DNA from 3 places in the Azospirillum brasilense genome. Region 2 is predicted to be linked to each of the others. Evidence: riboswitches for the same ligand, from Rfam matches in the RefSeq annotation. Region 2 holds a riboswitch; each other region holds the start of a gene.
The links. Region 2 has a riboswitch for cobalamin ahead of cobW (cobalamin biosynthesis protein CobW). Riboswitches for the same ligand answer to the same signal wherever they lie in the genome.
Positions count from the first base shown of each region.

Region 1: linked by a shared signal. The riboswitch ahead of D3869_RS20360 (TonB-dependent receptor plug domain-containing protein) and the one ahead of cobW (cobalamin biosynthesis protein CobW) in region 2 are both predicted to bind cobalamin.
Region 3: linked by a shared signal. The riboswitch ahead of D3869_RS26600 (energy-coupling factor ABC transporter permease) and the one ahead of cobW (cobalamin biosynthesis protein CobW) in region 2 are both predicted to bind cobalamin.

Region 1 is NZ_CP032346.1:1,391,780-1,395,116, forward strand. Features, by position in the region: gene D3869_RS20360 (TonB-dependent receptor plug domain-containing protein) at 1-1,584, opposite strand, end outside; cobalamin riboswitch at 1,701-1,919, opposite strand; gene D3869_RS20365 (hypothetical protein) at 1,973-2,431, opposite strand; gene D3869_RS20370 (TerC family protein) at 3,090-3,337, shown strand, end outside.
Region 2 is NZ_CP032346.1:926,530-929,866, forward strand. Features, by position in the region: gene D3869_RS18300 (ABC transporter ATP-binding protein) at 1-455, opposite strand, end outside; cobalamin riboswitch at 746-961, shown strand; gene cobW (cobalamin biosynthesis protein CobW) at 1,139-2,197, shown strand; gene cobN (cobaltochelatase subunit CobN) at 2,361-3,337, shown strand, end outside.
Region 3 is NZ_CP032348.1:153,487-156,823, reverse strand. Features, by position in the region: gene D3869_RS26605 (glycosyltransferase family 9 protein) at 1-1,386, opposite strand, end outside; cobalamin riboswitch at 1,531-1,769, shown strand; gene D3869_RS26600 (energy-coupling factor ABC transporter permease) at 1,945-2,625, shown strand; gene D3869_RS26595 (superoxide dismutase) at 2,691-3,337, opposite strand, start outside.

The sequences.
Region 1 (3,337 bases), 470 kb from region 2:
CTCGCCGTCGGTCCAGGTGTAGGAGCCGCGGACGGTCAGCCGGTCCAGCGGCTCCACCGACAGGCCAAGCTCGAAGCCGCGGATGTGGGATTCGCCCGGCATATTGACGGAGGTTCGGCCGGTGCCGGTGATCAGGTCGCGGATGCGCTGGTCGAACCACGTGCCGTCCACCGACGCCCGGGTGCCCCACAGCGCCTGATCGAAGCCGGCGTCCCAGCCGCGCGCCCGTTCCGGCTTCAGGTTCGGGTTGCCGGCGTAGGTGGCGGTGTAGCCGTACAGCTCGAACAGGGTGGGATTCTTGACGCCCGTGCCGTAGGAGGCGCGCAGCTTCGTCCCGCTCTCCTCGATGAGGTAGGCCGCCGTGGTGCGCCATGTGGTGGCGTCGCGGAACAGGTCGTTGTCGTCGTGGCGGACGCTGCCGGTCAGGGTCAGCCGGTCGAACAGGCCCAGCTTGTACTGCCCCACCAGCCCGGTGGAACCGATGGAGCGGTCGAAGCTGGAGTAGGCGCTGCGGCTGATTGCCTTGTCCTCCTCATGCTCCACGGCGGCGGTCAGCACATGGTCGGCGGGGCCGCTGCTCAGCGTAAGGTTGGTCTGGTAGTCGGCCTTGGTCTTGCGCCCGTCGTAGCGGCTGGTCACCGTCTTGGCGTCGTCGCGGTAGTCGCGCTGCTGGCGGCCATGGGTCAGGCCGACGATGTGCTCCCACTTCCCGTCGAGAAGGGCGATCTTGCCCTGGAGCCGCCCGAAATACTGCTCTCCGGCGGTGCTGGTCCCGTCATCGACGGCGCCGCGCCCGCCGATGAAGCCGTCGGTGTCGGTGCGGAAGCGGGTGTAGCGGCCGGTCACCGCGATCTCGCTGCGCTCGGTCGGCCGGACGGCGGCGTTTCCGGTCAGCGTGCCGTTGCGGTAGCCGTCCTTCTCCGGGTTGCCGAGCCGCTTGTCGGCGACCGACACGCCGTCGCTGGTGACGCCCTGGCCGCTGAGGAACAGATCGTAGCGGTCGGTCCCGGTGCCGAAGGAGGCCCGCCCGGCGGCGGTGCCGAAGGACCCGCCCTCGACGGCGGCGCGGAACCGGGGGGCGCCGGCGCCGCGGCGGGTCACGATGTTGATGACGCCGCCGACCGCGTCGGAGCCGTAGAGCGCGCTCTGCGGGCCGCGCAGCACCTCGACGCGCTCAACATCGCCGGCCAGCAGATTGGCGAAATCGTATTCGGAACCGGCGGCGGGATCGTTCACCTCGATCCCGTCGATCAGGACGAGCGTCTGGTTGCCCTCGGACCCGCGGATGCGGAGCTGGGTCAGGGTGCCCATCGGGCCGGTGCGGTTGACGGCGACGCCGGGCACCGCGCGCAGCGCGTCGGACAGCAGACGGGTCTGGCGCTGCTCCAGCTCCTCATGGGTGATGATGGTCAGGGCGCTGCCGGTTTCCTCGGCGGCGGTGGGGACGCGGTTGGCGGTCACCGAGACCGGCGGAAGCGTCGTGATGGTGGTGGAATCGGCGAAGGCCGAGGTGGAGAAGGCAAGGCTTCCCAGAAGGGCGGCGAAGGACGCCGTCCGGTGAAGGCGGGGAATGCGGACACTCATTGAGACCTCGGGCGGGACGCCGGTGGCACGTCACCGCGAACGAAGTCCCACCGGACGCTCCACGAACGGAGTCCCGGTTCGACGACCTTCGGTGCACCCCGCCCGAACGTGTTCGCGTGTGACCACGACTGACGGCAGGTCTCCTGGCTCGCGGGTTATCGTCGGCCCATCGCCTTCCCAGGATCGCGATCCCAGTGGCATTCCGATGGACGACTCGCCGCTTACAGTTGCGGGGGCAGCCCCGGCGTTGGACCTTCGCACGGCGTTTTGCCGCGGAGTCCGCACCGTGTTCCCATTTTCAGCCCTTTCGGGCAACCGTCGGGTGCGACGCTACGCGGACGGAGCGGCTCCGGTCAAGCCGCAATCCGTTCCTTTCGTCCAGCCTGTGTCAGAGCGTGGTTCTCGGCCCGACCGCGGACCCATCCGGCATGGGCGGCACCATCTCCTTGCAATTGCCCACGCAATAGGTCTGCGCTTCGATCCGGCCGCCACAGGATTTATAGCAATCATTGTAATCGGAGGAGCAGGTGAGATTGCTGTAGCAGCTGGGGTTCCGGTCGAAATCGCTGAATGTCTTGATCTTTTTCTTGTCCGCATCCTTGGGCAAGGAACGGAGATAGGCCTGATATTCGCCCTGGGCGCGGGTCGTCGCCTCGGCCCGGCAGGTCTGAACGGCCAGCTCCTTCGCGGATTGGCAGATCGTCTGCGCCTGCTTGCACTGGGCGACACAGAGCTTTCCCGCCTCGCTGACGGGTGGAAAATAGCTTGCGACCGTCTCGAAACGCGGGCCGCAACCGGCCAATCCGGCTGCCAGCAGGCAGCCGAGCAGAATGGAACGCCGCATCATTGTGGGTGTCCTGCCGTGAATTACCGTCAATCGCTACGAACAACCCACCGGTTCGGAATCATCCATGGGCGACACGGAATTCGCAAAGCCGGCTCCCGGACCGGAACGCCGGCAACCCATGGGCGATCAACCGGCTGGTGTCGTTGCCTGCGGCCATCGCACCGACCACGATCCGGAAAGGACGCGCCCCCCTCTTGTCGCCGGGAGAGGGCCTGACTACATGACGGTTGAGGTCCGGGCCCCTCTGGCAGCGTCGCCCGGCGCTGTGATGTCGGACTTCCCATAGAGCCGTCGCCTTGGCGCGGCCTTGCGGAAGCTGGCCCCGACATTTCCCATGGGTCCTGCTCCCCACAAGGTCCACCGCCGGACGATGGCACCCGACGGGCCTTTGGGAGACATCGACATGGACCGCAGCGAACCAACATCCTGACTGACCGCCACGCCTCCACGACGAATGATGGAGGCGGGTGTTCCGACGCGCCGCGGCCGAGCCGTTGCGCGCGTCTTTGCGTTGGCCGCAGACCCGCGGCCTCGTTTCCAGTCCGGGCCCCTCTGGCCGATGCGTCCCGCCGTGGCGCACCGGTGATGTCGGACTGCTCATGTGACGATCGAAGTCTCCGCTTGCGGGAGCGGAGTGCATGAAGCAAGGGACAGTTCCATGGACCAGATCGTTTTAATGTGGGCCGGCTTCGCCGTCTTCGTTGCCGTGCTTTTGGCCTTTGATCTTGGTGTATTTTCCAAGAAATCCCATGTGATTTCCGGCCGTGAGGCGCTGATGCGCTGCGCGGCTTATTCCACTCTGGCGATGATCTTCGCGGCCGGCGTCTTTCATTTCCAAGGGTCGCAGAAGGGGCTGGAGTTCCTGACCGGCTACCTGATCGAATACAGCCTGAGCGTCGACAACAT
Region 2 (3,337 bases):
TAGGGCAGCTCGGCGGCGGTGTGGCCGGCCCAGGGGGTCAGGTTCACCGCTTCGATCAGCTCCTCGGCGCGGGCGTGCAGGTCGTACAGGCTGGCCTCCGGCTTCCAGAAATGGAAGCTGGTGCCGCGCGGCCGCTGCAGAGCGACGCGGACGTTCTCCAGCACGCTGAGATGCGGGAAGACGGCGGAGATCTGGAAGGAGCGCACCATGCCGAGCATCGCCACGTCGGCGGGCTTCATGGCGGTGATGTCGCGCCCCTTGTAGAGGATCTGGCCGCGCGTCGGCGTCAGGAACTTGGTCAGCAGGTTGAAGACCGTGCTCTTGCCGGCGCCGTTGGGGCCGATCAGCGCGTGGATGGTGCCGCGGCGAACCTGGAGGTTCACCTCCTTCACCGCGATGAAGCCCTTGAACTCCTTCGAGAGTCCGCGCGCTTCCAGAATGATGTCGTCGGCCATGGGTGCCGCTTTTCCCTCCCTGTTCGTCCGCGTCGTCTGCCGGTCCGCGTTTTTGGTTAGGCTGATATAAGCACAGAACATGCCAATTGCGGGAAAATTCGTTAATCCGTTGATATCGTTGAATTCGCGAAAGGCGGCGATGGGCATCGCACGCGGTCTGGAGTGTCAGCTTTCCAGACAGACTGTACCGATCTTCCGACACACCAACGGCGGGATGGACGGAGCGTTCCGGGTTCGGCGGCGCGGTTTCCGGGCACCAAATGGCCGCTTGCAAATCGGGGGTCCGCCTGCAATTCTGCGCCTCCGACGGTGCCCCGTCCGCCGTGAAGGCGCGGGGATAATAGGGAATGCGGTGCGGACCCGGATGGGGTCCAAGGCCGCGGCTGCCCCCGCAACTGTGTGCGGCGAGTCCGCCTCCGGAAATGCCACGGGCCGACAGGCCGGGAAGGCGGGAGGCGCGGCGACGACCCGCGAGCCAGGAAACCTGCCGCCGGACCGACACTCATCCAATCCGCCGGGTGTGGCGGAGACAGGGAAGCCAGATCATGACGCCTCGCGCCGTCCTCAGTCCGTCCGCATGGCCGCTCCAGGCCGCCGCTCCGTCCCCGGCCGCCGGGCGCCCGCTCCGCTGACCGGCGGACCGGCCCACCCCATCCCCTATTTCAATTTTCAGGAGACGGCCGATGAACACCGGCCCGCTGACCGCCGGGAAGACCCCGGCCACCGTCATCACCGGCTTTCTCGGCGCCGGGAAGACGACGCTGATCCGCAGCCTGCTGGAGCAGGCCGGCGGGCGCCGTCTGGCGCTGATCATCAACGAATTCGGCGATGTCGGCATCGACGGCGAGATCCTGCGCGCCTGCGGCGATCCCACTTGCAGCGAGGACGACGTGATCGAGCTGGCGAACGGCTGCCTGTGCTGCACCGTCGCCGACGACTTCGTCCCGGCCATCGAGAAGCTGCTGTCCCGCCCGCAGCCGCCGGAACACATCATCATCGAGACGAGCGGCCTCGCCCTGCCGAAGCCGCTCGTCCAGGCCTTCCACTGGCCGGCGATCAAGACGCGGGTGACGGTGGACGGGGTGGTCGCGGTGGTCGACGCCGCCGCCGCCGCGGAAGGCCGCTTCGCCCCCGATCCGGCGGCGCTGGCCGCCCAGGCCGCCGAGGCCGGGCAGCTCGACCACGAGACCCCGGTGGAGGAGGTGTTCGAAGACCAGCTCCTCTGCGCCGACCTGATCGTGGTGAACAAGACCGATCTGGTCGAGGCCGCCGCTCTGGCGAAGGTCGAGGACCTGATCCGCGCCGCCATGGCCGAAGGTGGCACGGGGCGCGAGGCCAAGATCCTGCGCGCCAGCAACGGCAAGGTCGATCCGGTGGTTCTGCTGGGCGTCGGGGCCGGGGCCGAGGACGACCTCGCCAACCGCCCCAGCCACCATGACGAGGAGGAAGGCCACGACCACGACGACTTCACCAGCTTCGTCGTGGAGCTCGGCCCGCAGCCCGACCCGGCGGCGCTGGCGAAGACGCTGGAGCGGGTCGCCGCCGCCCATGGCGTGCTGCGCCTGAAGGGCTTCATCGACGTACCGGGCAAGCCGATGCGCCTTCTGGTGCAGGGCGTGGGAACGCGCATCCAGACCCATTTCGACCGCTTCTGGAAGCCCGACGAGCCGCGCCGCAGCCGTCTGGTGGTGATCGGCGAGACGGGCCTGGACCGCGACGCCGTGACCGCGGCGCTGTCTTAAAAAGCCCTCTCCCGCCCCGGGAGAGGGAGGGACCCGCTCGCAGAGCGGGAGGGTGAGGGTCGCACGCGGAGACCGCACCGACCCTCGCCCGCCCCCTCACCCGCCCGCTTCGCGGGCACCCTCTCCCGGGACGGGAGAGGGAGTGTTTGCAAAGCTGTGGCCCATGCACCTACTCGCCGCCCGCCAGGAAGACCTCGACGCCGGCCCCCAGGCCGTGGATCTGGGGCAGAGCCCGGCGGACCTCGTCGTCCTGTCCTTCTCCGACAGCGACCTGACGGCGCTCGCCGCCTGCTGGAAGCGCCACCGCGACACGTTGCCGACGCTGCGGCTGGCGAATCTCGCGCGGCTGGGGCACCCGCTGTCGGTGGACCTCTACGTCGAATCCGTGATCCGCAAGGCAAAGCTGGTCGTTCTGCGGCTGCTCGGCGGGGCGGGCTATTGGCGCTATGGGCTGGACCATGTCGCCGCCGCCTGCCGGGAGTCCGGGGTGGCGCTGGCCGTGCTGCCCGGCTGCGCCCAGCCGAACCCCGCCCTGGAGGGCTACGGCACCGTTCCGGCCGAGGCCACGCAGCGGCTGTGGCGTGGATTCACCGAAGGCGGGCCGGACAACATGGCCAACCTGCTGGCCTACGCCGCCACGCTGGCCGGGCAAGAGCTCCCCTGGCGCGAGCCGGCGCCGTTGCCGCGCTTCGGCGTCTATGAGGGCTGGTCCGGCCACGTCACCGGCCCCTGCGCGCCGGTCGTCTTCTACCGCTCCCACCTGCTGGCCGGCGATCTGGAGCCGGTGCATGCGCTGTGCGACGCGCTGGCCGCGCGCGGCCTCGCCCCGCTGCCGCTGTTCGTGGCGAGCCTGAAGGAGCCGGACTGCGCCGCCTGGATGCGCGCCACCCTGACCGCCCGCAGCGCCGCCGTCGTGATGAACCTGACCGGCTTCTCGGCGGCGCGCGAGGAGGGGTCGCCGCTGGAGGCCAACGGCACGCCGGTGCTGCAAGCCGTGCTGTCCACCACGCCGGAGGATGGCTGGCGCGGCTCCGCCCGCGGGATAGGGCCGTCCGACCTCGCCATGAACGTCGTGCTGCCGGAGATGGACGGGCGCATCCTGACCCGCGCCATCGCCTTCAAGGCGGAAGGCGCGCCGGA
Region 3 (3,337 bases), on a different replicon from region 2:
GCCGACCCGGCAACCAAGGCGGAGCGGCGCCCCCGTATCCTGCATCAGGCGGTTGGCGAAACCGGCATCCTCCCCCTGGACCGGGTTGATCGTCAGGTCGAAGGCGCCGCCGAACTGCTCGCCGATCTCCTGGCGCACGGCGCTCACCAGCGCGTCATCGGGCGCCCGCCCCGTCAGCGGCGGCAGGGTGACCCGCTGGTTGACGTAGGGGCAGAGGGCGAGCGCCGCCTCCGCGTCCGGCGTCGCGAAGACGGTGATGCGGGCCAGCGGCAAGGCCCGCCGCAGCTCCCGCAGGACACCCGACGCCCGCAGCACGGCGCCGGCGCCATCCAGAAGGAACACGCCGACGCTGCGGATCAGATCGACCGGGAAAGGCGGCGGCTCGCCGGGCACGAGCGGGCGGCGGCGGGCGGCGGGACCGGAGTCCCGCAGCAGCGCCACCGCCGGGGCGGTGGAGGCGCCCCGCGCCGGCGGGACGAAGCCCCAGGCTCCGTCGGCGTCCGGGCGCGCCAGCGGCTCCACCAGGGCATGCTCGGCGCGGGCGACGGTCGCCGCGTCGGTCACCCAGGGGAAGAAATCGCGCAGCGGAAGGGTGCCGCGGCCGATCGCTCGACCCGCCGTCTGCAGGGCGTCCCACCGCTCGACCGCGCCGTCGTAGCCGTAATAGATTTCCTTGAACGCGACCTGCTCCCGTGTCGCGTAGGCGAAATGCTGGAAGACCAGCCCGCCCACCGCCGTTTCCTCATGCAGGAAGGGGTTGGCCGCGCCAAGCTCGACCTCGGACCCATCGGGTTGCGGGCGCATCAGCCGGGGCGGGACGTGCGACTGCCAATAATCGCCCGGCCGATAGCGCCAGGTGCGCAGCCATTCGTAGGCGCGGTAATTGCCGTACTGGTCCAGCCGGTCGAGGACCAGGGACGGGCCGACGAAGAAATGACAAAGGTACAGCGCCGCCGTGCGCGACGGCGAGTCGAGGAACATCCGGCGCGCCCGGATGATCTGCTCCGCTGTCCACAGCTCGTCGGCATCGACCTGCCAGAGCAGGCAGTCCTCGGTCATGGCGGCCAGCGGCGCGGTGACCATCTCCACCTTGCCCTGCCAGAACATGCCGGGCGGCTTGCGGTAGACCGACACCCGCCCGGGCTCCTCCGCGGCGATGCGGTCGAGATATTCCGAGGTGCCGTCGCTGCTGCGCCCGTCGCGGTGACGGTCCTGCGGGACGCGCCCGCCCCGCTGCGCGCACCAGGAGGAGTCGCGGACCTGCTCCGCCACCCCCTCCACGACGTGCCAGTGCCAGGGGAAGGGCAGTTGGCGGAACACCTCCAGGTGATAGCGGATGAAGGGATCGCCGTTCAGCACGATGGTCAGGAAGTGAACCGGTAGCATGCCCGCAACCCCGTCCTTCGCCCGTTGATCCGGCCTCGCGCAGTCCGCCGGACCTTGTCGGTTCCACGGGAGCGGTGTCAAGGAAGCCGTGCGGCTCCCCCCTCGGGTCGCCATCCCCCTCTTGACGGCGGGGGACCCCGCCCCTACCCTGGCGCCGGTTATGGTTCCCCGCGCCCTCCGGTCGCGGGGCTAAGAGGGAAGCCGGTGAGCCGCCCCGAAGGGGGAGACACGGCAAATCCGGCGCTGCCCCCGCAACTGTGAGCGGTGAGCGGCCTCGTCCTTTCCGTGTCACTGGCGCCGCCTGCGGGAACGGGCGCCGGGAAGGCCGGACGATGCCGCCTTGACCCGCAAGCCAGGAGACCTGCCGTGACCGAACGTACGTCCTCGGGCGGGGTGCCCCGGTGGTCGCTTGCCGATGTCCGGCCCGACGGCCGCCCGTCCTCCGCAAGCCGTCCCCCCGGTGCGCCCAGCCAAGGGGACCAAGGGGGTTGCGATGCCGGTGCCTGCCAGCAACGACGCCCCTCCCAACGCATGGCAGACTCGGAAAGGGCATAGAGCATGCACATCGAACCCGGCGTCGTGGACGGCGCCAAGATCGCTCTCAGCTACGCGACGGCCGCCGGCGGCTTCGCGATGGCCGGCAAGCTGGCGCGCGACGACGTCCGCAACAACGGCGGGATCGCACCGCTGGTGCTGCGCAGCCTGATCGCCACCGCGCTGGTCTTCAGCTTCTTCGAGGTGTTCCCGCACCACCCCGTGGGCGTGTCGGAGGTTCACCTGATCCTCGGTTCGACGCTGCTCCTGCTGTTCGGCGCCGGTGCGGCCTCCATCGGCCTCGCCGCCGGCCTGCTGATCCAGGGCCTGTTCTTCGCGCCCTTCGACCTGCCGCAGTACGGCATGAACGTCACCACGCTGCTGGTCCCGCTGTGGGGCATCAGCCTGCTGGCGAAGCGGATCGTTCCCGACGCCACGCCCTATGTCGACCTGAAGTATTCGCAGGCGCTGGCCCTTTCCACCGCCTACCAGGGCGGCATCGTCGCCTGGGTGGCCTTCTGGGCCTTCTACGGCCACGGCTTCACCGCCGAGACCATGACGGAGGTCGCCTCCTTCGGCGCCGCCTACATGACCGTCATCATCGTCGAGCCGCTGGCCGACCTCGCCGTGCTGGCCATCGCCAAGGCGCTGCGCCGCCAGAGCCAGGGCCCGCTGTTCAACATCCGCCTGCATCAGGGCGCCTGACCGGCCCCCTGGACCGGACGGTTCGCAGGAAGGGCGGCGGGGACATCCCCGCCGCCCTTTTCCGTTCAGATCACCAGTTCGCCCTTGCGGATCGCCGCGTAGCGGCGGTTCACCGCCCCCCAGTCGACCACGTTCCACCAGGCCGCCAGATAGTCGGCGCGCCGGTTCTGATACTTCAGGTAATAGGCGTGCTCCCACACGTCGTTGCCCATCAGCACGGGCACGCCCTCCATGGCCGGCGAATCCTGGTTCGGGCGGGCGGCGATGGCGAGCTTGCCCGACGAGGGATCGGCGGTGACGAAGACCCAGCCGCTGCCGAACTGCCCGGCGCCCGCCGTGTTGAAGCGCGTCTTGAACTCGTCGAAGCCGCCGAAGTCGCGCGTGATGGCCGTCCCCACCTCGCCGTCCGGGGCGCCGCCGGCGTTCGGCCCCATGATGCTCCAGAACATGCTGTGATTCGCGTGACCGCCGCCGTTGTTGCGCACCGCGGTGCGGATGCTTTCCGGCAGCTCCGGAACCCGCTTCAGCAGGTCGGCCAGCGGCATCGCCTGCAGGTCGCCATGGTTGGCGAGCGCCTTGTTGAGGTTGTCGACGTAGGCCTGATGGTGCTTGCCGTGGTGCACGCTCATGGTCGTCGCGTCGATGTGCGGTTCCAGCGCGGCGGGCGCGTAGGGCAGCGGCGGCAGAGTGAAGCCCTTGCCACCCGGTGTTT